4 regions of the Paenibacillus sp. R-74696 genome follow, and region 1 is predicted to be linked to each of the others. Evidence: riboswitches for the same ligand, from Rfam matches in the RefSeq annotation. Region 1 holds a riboswitch; each other region holds the start of a gene.

Region 1 (2,201 bases):
TTCGGTTGTGCCTGTTTCAGCGATGATGATTGGCTTGCTCGACATGCTTGTCAGCGCTTGGTAAGAAGCATAGAATACATCGTTAAACGTTCTCCACGAGCTCCACGATTCTTTCGTTCCAAAATTGTAGCCATCGATCGAAAGCATGTCCACATAGGCATCGCCTGGGTACATAGCTGTAAACGAAGCGTTTTTGCCAACATTTTCAGCGTTTACGTTGTACATGAATTTGATGTTTGTTGCGCCTTGCTCCTTGAAAATGGTAACGACACGTTGGAATGCCGCTTTGTAGGTTTCGTTCGTGTTCACTGTGCTGTCGCCAACGCCCCAGCCGTACCAGTTGCCGTTGCCTTCGTGGAAAAGGCGCAGCCAGATTTCAGGGTTTTTATTAGCCGCCTGCCAGTTCATCAATTGTTTAGCTGTTTGTTTCAGGTAAGCGTCTACTACGCCTCTATTGATATCAGCAGTCGAATATTCTTTGTAATTTTTATTTTTAAATTCAAGGGTAAGTAGGTTAATCGAACCATTACTATTTACATAGTCCATAAAACCCTTCCACTCATTGATCCCTTGATTCGAATTGACAAAAGTATGTACAACATCTTGGTGTCCACCGATCAGTTGCTCGTAGGCAGCAATGTTGTTCAAGCTTTGGTTCGGCCAAGTGCCGATCCATGCTCCATTGTAAAAGTTCGTTTGTGCGCTAACAGGGAGTGCCCAGAGTAATGTCGAAGCGAGCATAAGGAGTGTAAGTGCGAATTTTGTCTTTTTCATTGTAAGTTCCTCCCCCGAGCGAATGATGGTACGTGGTCCGAAGAACACGCCACACCTTCATCAGGCAAAGGAGGCTATGTTGGGCTTCGGCAGCTGGCGAGCATATTCCCGTAGGAATGAAGCCCCTATAGCTTTGCGCACATCAGGTTTCCCTGAGTTTGCCTTTTCGTGTTTGAAGCAATAAAAAAAGATAGTCCCTGCTCCCGAAAGAACAAAGTCTACCTTGATTAATAAAGGAAGAAGCGATGTTGAATTCGGCAGCTGGCGAGCATATTCCGTTAGGAATGAAGCCCCTGTAGCTTTGCGCACATCAGGTTTCCCTGAGTTTGCCTTTTCGTTAAACGTAATAGGTATAAAGTATGAGCTAATGTAATATGGTGTTATTGTACACCTTGATCGCAAATTTCGTCAAATTATTTTTTCATAAATTATACAACGAAAAAATATCCATTAAAGTAGCAGATCGCGTACACAATATGAAGCAGGAAAAACATCATGAAATAAAACATTTGCAGCGGCTTATTATTTTTCAGCACATCCGCAAAATAAATATAGAAGGGGAACGCGACCATGACATAGCGTGGAATGCTTTGCAAAAATTCGGCGCTGGCGAACGGAATGAGCATAAGCAGCAGACCATATGCAAAAAACAGCCATTCATGTGCATTACGGCGAATATCTTTCCAGCGCATAATAAGAAAGGCAGCAAAAATGACGAGGACGGCATTAGCAATGATAAAGGCAAGCAGGCCATTTTCCCAGCCACCATTTCCTGAGAAATAAGGTTTTTGGATAAAATGAATGTAGTTTGAAAATGGAGCAACCGTCTTGCGATACCAGTTGATGCTTTGCTCCGTAATCGGAGCCAGCAAATCGCCCGTGAGCCATTTCATATACAATAGATAACCAGCCAGCGGCAGTGCTGAAATAACAGCATAACCTAAATATTTTGCGTCCTTCCACTTGAAACGGTACAGCCTGTGTTCAATCAACAGCGTCCCCACAACGAAAAACAAGTTGACGAAGCCCAGATTGCGCGTCACAGCGGACAAGCCCCCGAACAGAAACGCGAGAAAATATCGCTTTTGCATCGCATAATATACGGTTATAAGCGACAGCATGAGGAACAGGCTCTCGGTATAAGGCACGGCATAGAAGATGGCGGTCGGAAAAACAAGCAGCAGCAGCACCGCAACTTGGGCGTGCTCCTGTTTCAGCCCTCTTTTCAAACAAATGCCATAAAAATATAAGAGCGATACGAGCAAAAACAAATTCGATAAAACCGATCCCACGACCGTCGAATCATATTTAGAAATAGACTCCACCAGGAAGACTAACAAAGGGTATAAAGGGAAAAACACCCAATTTGCACTAGGATGCGGTTCATTGATGTTATACGTATCGTAGCCATTTTCGGCAATACCCAA
Region 2 (2,201 bases), on a different contig from region 1:
GTTCAATATGGCAATCGTGAAAAGAAAATATCGATTCAAATCGAGCCATCAGGCTTCATTACGGTAAAAGCGCCGAAAGCGGCAAGTGAAGAGGTCATTAAACGAGCTGTCGAGCGGCATGGGAAATGGATTTTGCAGCAAACGCAGCATCTTGCGGAGGCTACTAAAGCGCCGCAAACGAAGCAATACCAAGATACAGAGAAATTTCTCTACCTTGGCAAAGAGCATTTGCTGCATGAATTAATCAATACAGATGGCTTAACTGAGGAGGAGCTTCGGAAAAACCTCAAGAAGTTTTATTTTTCAAGCTGCAAAAAATTAATAGGGGAACGTCTGCCTATTTATCAGGCGCAGCTGAGGATAAAGCCCAAAACGGTTGAGATCGTAGAGTCCACGACGAAGTGGGGAAGCTGCAGCTCCAGCAAGCATTTAACCTTTAACTATCGTTTGGCGATGGCTCCAATTGATGTGATTGATTACGTCATTATCCATGAGCTTTGCCATCTGTTTCATATGAATCATGACCGATCCTTTTGGCGGCGCGTAGGCAGTCTTATGCCGGATTATAAAGAAAAAGAACAGTATTTGGCCAGGTATGGCGGCTTCATGACGCTCTAAAGCTTGGCAGTCAAAGAGAACGTCCTAATGGTTATCGAGTCCGCAGTGCCTGGGGTGCCCCAGCCCCAGCCCCCGACCTGGTTTCATCGTTACCCCTCTAATCTTACTTTTTCAAGCTCCTCTATATCCTTCAATTTCCCCGTTGATTGCAAAAAAAACCTTCATTGGCTCATCAGTACTGTATTTTTTGGATAAAAATGTAAGTTTTAAAGAGTTCTAATAAATAATTAATGTGTAACTATAAAAGTTCAGTGTCATTTTACCGATATTCTTTTCTGTAAAGGCGAACTCGCTGAAAGGTGGGGACGCAGAGCTTCGGATCTAATGAGCTAAGCGCGATGCTAGCCGGGTCGCCGAATAAGGAAGGGGTACGTGTACGCAAATCCAGTCTATTCGGCCCGGATTTTTTTCGTATTCAAAAATTTATGAGGGAAAATGAGTGATTACCATGAAACTAACCATCAAAAGCAGCCTGATTACCACTCTATTAATGACAGTATCGCTAAGCTGTGTGTCTTTCCTTGGCTATGATAAGGCCAAAACGACATTGGAGGCAAACTTTAAGAAGCAGGCGGAGCAGCAGCTGACTGTTGTTCAGAACTACATCGATATTTGGATTCAGGGCACACAGGCCAAATACGAGGCATTAAGTCAGTCCGATGACGTGAGGAACAGAGATATTCCTGAAATTCTCGCTTATAGCAACCGAATGACGGAGATCACTGATAACCCGGACGAATTTGCATTTATTGCCCCTGACGGCACGCTTTATTTGCCGGGAGCAACGGTTAGTGTAAAGGATTACCCGCATTTTCAAAGGGCGATCAACGGTGAGACCGTCACCATTGATCCGGTAGGCTCAAAGTCTCCCGGGGTGGAGGGAACTCCAATTGTGCTTACAGCTACTCCTGTAAGGGACGACCAAGGAAATATTGTTGGAGTCGGCAATGGAGGTCAGCCTATTCAGGACTTGATTGATCTCATCTCCAAAGTGAAATTGGGACAAAGCGGTCATGCGATTGTTTATACAAAGGATGGCACGGTTGTGGCCAGTGAAAAACCCGAAGAGACCCTACAGAAAAATATGGCCGATTACGAGAATGAGACGCTAAATAAAATTGTAACGAACAGCACGAATGGCGACGCGGGTTTGGCTGAAGCCGTCATTAACGGCTCGGAGCATATGATCGTTTATGGGAAATCTGGCATGATGGATTGGGGCATAGCGATTTTGGTTCCCAAAAGTGAAGCCTATGCTGAAGCCAACGCCTTGTTGCGGTTTTCGATTTTTGTAACAATCGTGTGCCTTCTGGTTTCCGCAGCAATCATCTATACGGTCATGCGCAAAACGTTAAAGCCGCTTTCCGTCATGAACGAAAAGCTGCAAGGGCTCTCCGCCAGCGAAGGCGACTTGTCCTCCAGGCTGACATTTGAAACGAAGGATGAAATCGGCGAGCTTTCCAGAAGTTTTAACGGGATGCTTGAAAATCTGCAAGGGCTGATCATTTCTATTTTGGATAAGGGACAGATTGTTGCCAGCTCATCGTCGCATCTATTGGGCAATCTGGATCAAATATCATCTA
Region 3 (2,201 bases), on a different contig from region 1:
GAATATTGCGCGCGGATGGAGATTCAGGCAAATCGGATTGGGACGCCAGTAACGCAGGCGGCCGAACAGCTGGCGGATACGAGGGAGGTGCTGCTGGAGGCGTTCGTACCGGACTTTTACAGCAGTGAGGAGAAGGAAGCACGTCGGGAGATGTGCAAGCTCATTAAGCGTTCTTACGATCAGCGGCTGTTTACGAGCACACAGGGGACCTTTTCCCATCGGGTCGGTGAAAATTCCTTCATTATTACGCCGTATGATCAGGACCGTAAATATGTGGTGCCAGCGGATCTCGTACGCATCGACGACGGGAAGAAAGAGGCGGGCAAGGTGCCTAGCCGCTCGGTGCAGTTTCACCAGCATATTTATGAGACGCAGCCGCATGTGAACTCGGTTATTATTGCCCATCCGCCCAATATTATGGCGTTTGCGGTGACGGAGGAGCTGCTGGATTCGCGGACGATTCCGGAAAGCTATATTTTGCTGCGGAATATTCCTAAGCTCCCATATGGAGATTTGTATACAAAGCCGCAGGAGGCGGCACAGCTTTTTCAGGAGAACACGCCCATCGTCATTGCCGAAAATGACTGCGTCATCGTCACCGGGCAAAGCCTGCTGAACGCCTTCGACCGTCTGGAGGTAGCCGAATACAGTGCGAAAGCAACCATTTCAGCGAAAAACATTGGCGCTATTGTGCATATGGAGCAGTCGAGGATTACGGAACTGGAGCAGGCATTTGGGTTGAAATAGGTCATTTTGCCTGAATCATTTTACCTAAATTAATATTGAAGTGAACTTAAATATGATGGTATATGTCCAGCCTGTGGATTTGCGGGTTGGGCATTTTTTTGTTGATAGTAAAACTTAGGATATAGATAACAGATGAAAAGGAAGATTATTGTGAGTTCAAATAGGATTAACTGGGGGGATTATTAATGAGGGATGATTTGATAAATAAAAATATTTATTTTCATGACTTATGTAGTATAAAATTTCAAATATCCAACCGATATACTAAGTACAAAGAACTATTAGTTCAAAGGTTGGTTTGAAAATCAACAAGCCCATTGAAATTGAAAAAGGCAAACCTGATCGAAAGACAGGGACGCAAAGCCACGGGTCTTCACGGAAAACCATCATTATGGTTGCCGTATGACAGCCGGGCCGCCAAAAGTAAATGGGTCTTTTTTATTTGCCGCCAGAGGGTGGCGACAGCCGTTTTTCTTAATAGAGGAGGATATTCAAATGTATTTTAGTCAGATTAAGCAAGGTGTAATAAGAGTATTGTGCTTGTCATTAATCATTCAATTGTTCTTGCCTTCGATCTGGAGCGATTCTACGAAGGCTGCCACGGCATTTCGAGGCGTTAATATTCAGTTTAAAGCAGCTGATGCTTTAGCAGCAGATGGCTATTTGGCCGACCATGGGAATGAGTATGGTCCACATAATGGATACTTCTATGGTTGGAATATGGATCATACGCAGTCTACGGTTACGGGAAGCACCTACGATGCTCCGCTTCAAAACTCTTCTATTCAAGTGCAAGAAGGCGGCGAATGGGAGATTGAGCTGCCGAATGGCAGGTATAACGTGAAGGTCAGTGTTGGAAACTCTGTATATGAAAGCAATAATACGCTTAATGTAGAGGGCAACACTTTTTGGGAGAATACGGAGCTGCCAGCTGGCGGACAAGTGACTTTCCAGAAGGGGGTTGTCATTGCTGACGGGAAACTGACGCTCCATGCAGGCAGCAGCGAAGATACAACCGCTATTCAGTATATCGAGATTAAATCTCTAGAGCCTATTATTCAAACGATTCCAAAGCCGCAAATTGGAAATCCAGCGGAGCAAAACAAGCTGCAGGGCAATAAAATTATTATTTCTGGCAATCAAAATAATGAGCATAATGCGCTGCCCTTTATTCGGGTAGGCGATTTGAATCCGGAAATTAGCCGGTATATGAATGCAGAAATGGCTTCGCTCGAAAGCAGTCTGGCGGCATCCAACCCGTCATTTATCTCCTGCAATAATTGCAGTGCATCAGGTCTGGAGGCAGCAATCAATAACAGCAGCAGTGATATGGTCGCTGTAACGGTGAGCCATTTAAATTTAGATTCCTCATTGACATTAGGCTCGCCTACGAAACCGGTTTATGTCATTGCAGAGGGGATTAATACGAACAATAAGCTGACCATTACGGTTTA
Region 4 (2,201 bases), on a different contig from region 1:
TATAGGAAAGGATCTGATTGTCCCATCCATGCTCTATATTTCTCGGAATAAAACGCGCTGCGCCGCCAGTGGACGGCGACAGCCGTTTCACCTTGTAACCATACAGAGGGGCTTATGCCCACAAACTAAAAAGGGTCAAATAAAATAAAAAACCCTTCTAGGATTAGAGGGCCTGCTTGAAACAACTTATTAAATATCGGGACGACACGATTTGAACATGCGACCCCCTGGTCCCAAACCAGGTGCTCTACCAAGCTGAGCTACGTCCCGAGAAAAAATGGTGCCGTCGAGAGGACTTGAACCCCCAACCTACTGATTACAAGTCAGTTGCTCTACCAGTTGAGCTACAACGGCGTGGTTATGAATCGGACACAAGATGTATTATGCCACAGAACTTTAGGAGGATGCAATACCTTTTTTTAATTTTTCGAAAAAAAATTCGGGCAGCAGTCAAATGCCCGAATCGGCCTATTTTTTAACTTTAAAATGAACGACTGCGCTGTACAGCATTTTCCCGCGATCGGGATGAAAGACCGCATGATGGCTAATGGCGTGAACTTGTAAAAGCAGTGCCTTATTCGCTTCAATTTGCTGGTCAATATGCTTCTCCAGCGTTCGTAAGTCAAAAGCCTCAAAGAATTCGATTTTATCCTCAATTAAATCTAGTCGGAAATCCATTATTAACCCCCTCAAATCTCTTGCATGTCTAGCTTTCGTTAATAGTATAACGTTGTTCAGAACTAGTTTCAAAGTATCATGTCAGCTAATCACGCTTTTTGTAATTTACAAAAGGGTTTCCCTAAATTATACTTTAAAAGTGTCGAAATAAATAGAAAATTACATACTGAAAAAGGCAAACTTATTGAAAAATAAGGGCGCAAAGTTATGGGCCTAAGGTATTAAGCTATGGCTGCCAAACCACCGGTACAGGACTATAGGCTGATTCAGCTATTCAACTCGTAACGGTGGTTGAATAGCTTTTGTTTTTTTTCAGTGTATTAGGAGAGATGGAGAGAAAATGGCGATTAACCGATTGAAAGAGGCAAAATGGTTAAAATGGACATCAAGAATTTCTGATTTCTTGAAGAGACAAAAGGTCACAACGAAGCTGCTGTTCATCACTTCACTAATTACATTGTTTAATGTGGTGGCTGGCGGTTGGATTTTTATGCAAAATGCTTCGGTTAGAAGTGCAGTGAATGCTTCAAATGAGCTTCAGGAGGCCAAAAAAGAATATCAAGGTGTATCGGATTCAATGCTGCGCACGCTGCTTTCAATGATTGATGCGGTAGAAAACGGCAGCACCGGCGATGATGGCATCAATTTGGCGCTTAAGACGATGCCCGAGCGGGTAGAACATCTGAAGGTTACACTAGAGTCGCTGGATGCGAAATATCCTCACGGAGATAATGGCAACGCCTATTCGAACCAAGGCAATGTGTTTGGGCTTGCTCTGGAGCAGCTTAATAAAGAAAACGGCAATCACAGCCTGCTCTCGATTGAAGACCGTTCCGCCAAGGTCAAACAGCTTGTCAGTACATATACGATTGTTCTCAGCTTTGCGAATGAAACGGTAGAAAAATGGCTTGAAGTGGATTCGGTTGCAACACAAGATGCATTGAACAGAAGTCTTGCGGCTGCCAATACGATTATTATAATCAATATTGTGCTGCTTGCCGTTTTGCCGTTCATCATGTCCTATTCGTTAAGCCGAAATGTGAAAAAAGGCATCGTTGGCTTAATGAAGCGAATTGCCTCCTATCAAAATAACGATTTTACCTATGATGGGAAGCTGGATCGCCAAGATGAATTTGGTCAAATTGACCGTTCGCTGGAGCAAATGGGAAGTGCGCTTCGCGACACGCTTCGTTCGACTATGGATGTAAGCACGGTTGTTCTGCAAGCCTCGCGCAATATGGGTGACATGATTGTTCGCAATCAGAACGCTTCCGAGCAGGTTAAAGAAGAGATTGGCAACGGCAAAACGATTTTGATGACCCAGTATGATGATGCTACTTCGATCTCGGCCGTAACGGAGCAAATATCGGCAAGCTCGCAGCAAATTGCGGCTTCGACCGAATATATTAACCGCGATATGAAAGAAATGAGAGAGTCGTCGCGCACAGGCTCCACCGATATGAAGGGCGTCGTGCAAATGGTCAATCAGACGGTGCAGCAATTTGCCCGAGTAACCGAATCCT

What was found. A riboswitch is a leader RNA that binds a small molecule or an ion and turns the genes downstream of it on or off. The one in region 1 is predicted to bind cyclic di-GMP.
Region 2: it holds a riboswitch for cyclic di-GMP, as region 1 does, so the genes downstream of both, ACSR9A_RS01375 (methyl-accepting chemotaxis protein) here and ACSR9A_RS18065 (glycoside hydrolase family 26 protein) in region 1, are expected to answer to the same signal.
Region 3: it holds a riboswitch for cyclic di-GMP, as region 1 does, so the genes downstream of both, ACSR9A_RS25825 (fibronectin type III domain-containing protein) here and ACSR9A_RS18065 (glycoside hydrolase family 26 protein) in region 1, are expected to answer to the same signal.
Region 4: it holds a riboswitch for cyclic di-GMP, as region 1 does, so the genes downstream of both, ACSR9A_RS23100 (methyl-accepting chemotaxis protein) here and ACSR9A_RS18065 (glycoside hydrolase family 26 protein) in region 1, are expected to answer to the same signal.

What each region holds. Positions count from the first base shown of each region.
Region 1 covers NZ_JBPULM010000037.1:124,785-126,985, reverse strand. Annotated here, with positions in the region: gene ACSR9A_RS18065 (glycoside hydrolase family 26 protein) at 1-774, opposite strand, end outside; cyclic di-GMP riboswitch class I at 860-947, opposite strand; cyclic di-GMP riboswitch class I at 1,028-1,115, opposite strand; gene ACSR9A_RS18060 (mannosyltransferase family protein) at 1,203-2,201, opposite strand, start outside.
Region 2 covers NZ_JBPULM010000008.1:58,875-61,075, reverse strand. Annotated here, with positions in the region: gene ACSR9A_RS01380 (M48 family metallopeptidase) at 1-618, shown strand, start outside; cyclic di-GMP riboswitch class I at 891-976, shown strand; gene ACSR9A_RS01375 (methyl-accepting chemotaxis protein) at 1,067-2,201, shown strand, end outside.
Region 3 covers NZ_JBPULM010000046.1:295,538-297,738, reverse strand. Annotated here, with positions in the region: gene ACSR9A_RS25830 (class II aldolase/adducin family protein) at 1-747, shown strand, start outside; cyclic di-GMP riboswitch class I at 1,069-1,169, shown strand; gene ACSR9A_RS25825 (fibronectin type III domain-containing protein) at 1,243-2,201, shown strand, end outside.
Region 4 covers NZ_JBPULM010000045.1:638,232-640,432, reverse strand. Annotated here, with positions in the region: tRNA gene ACSR9A_RS23115 (tRNA-Pro) at 197-270, opposite strand; tRNA gene ACSR9A_RS23110 (tRNA-Thr) at 279-354, opposite strand; gene ACSR9A_RS23105 (YrzA family protein) at 469-678, opposite strand; cyclic di-GMP riboswitch class I at 843-926, shown strand; gene ACSR9A_RS23100 (methyl-accepting chemotaxis protein) at 1,019-2,201, shown strand, end outside.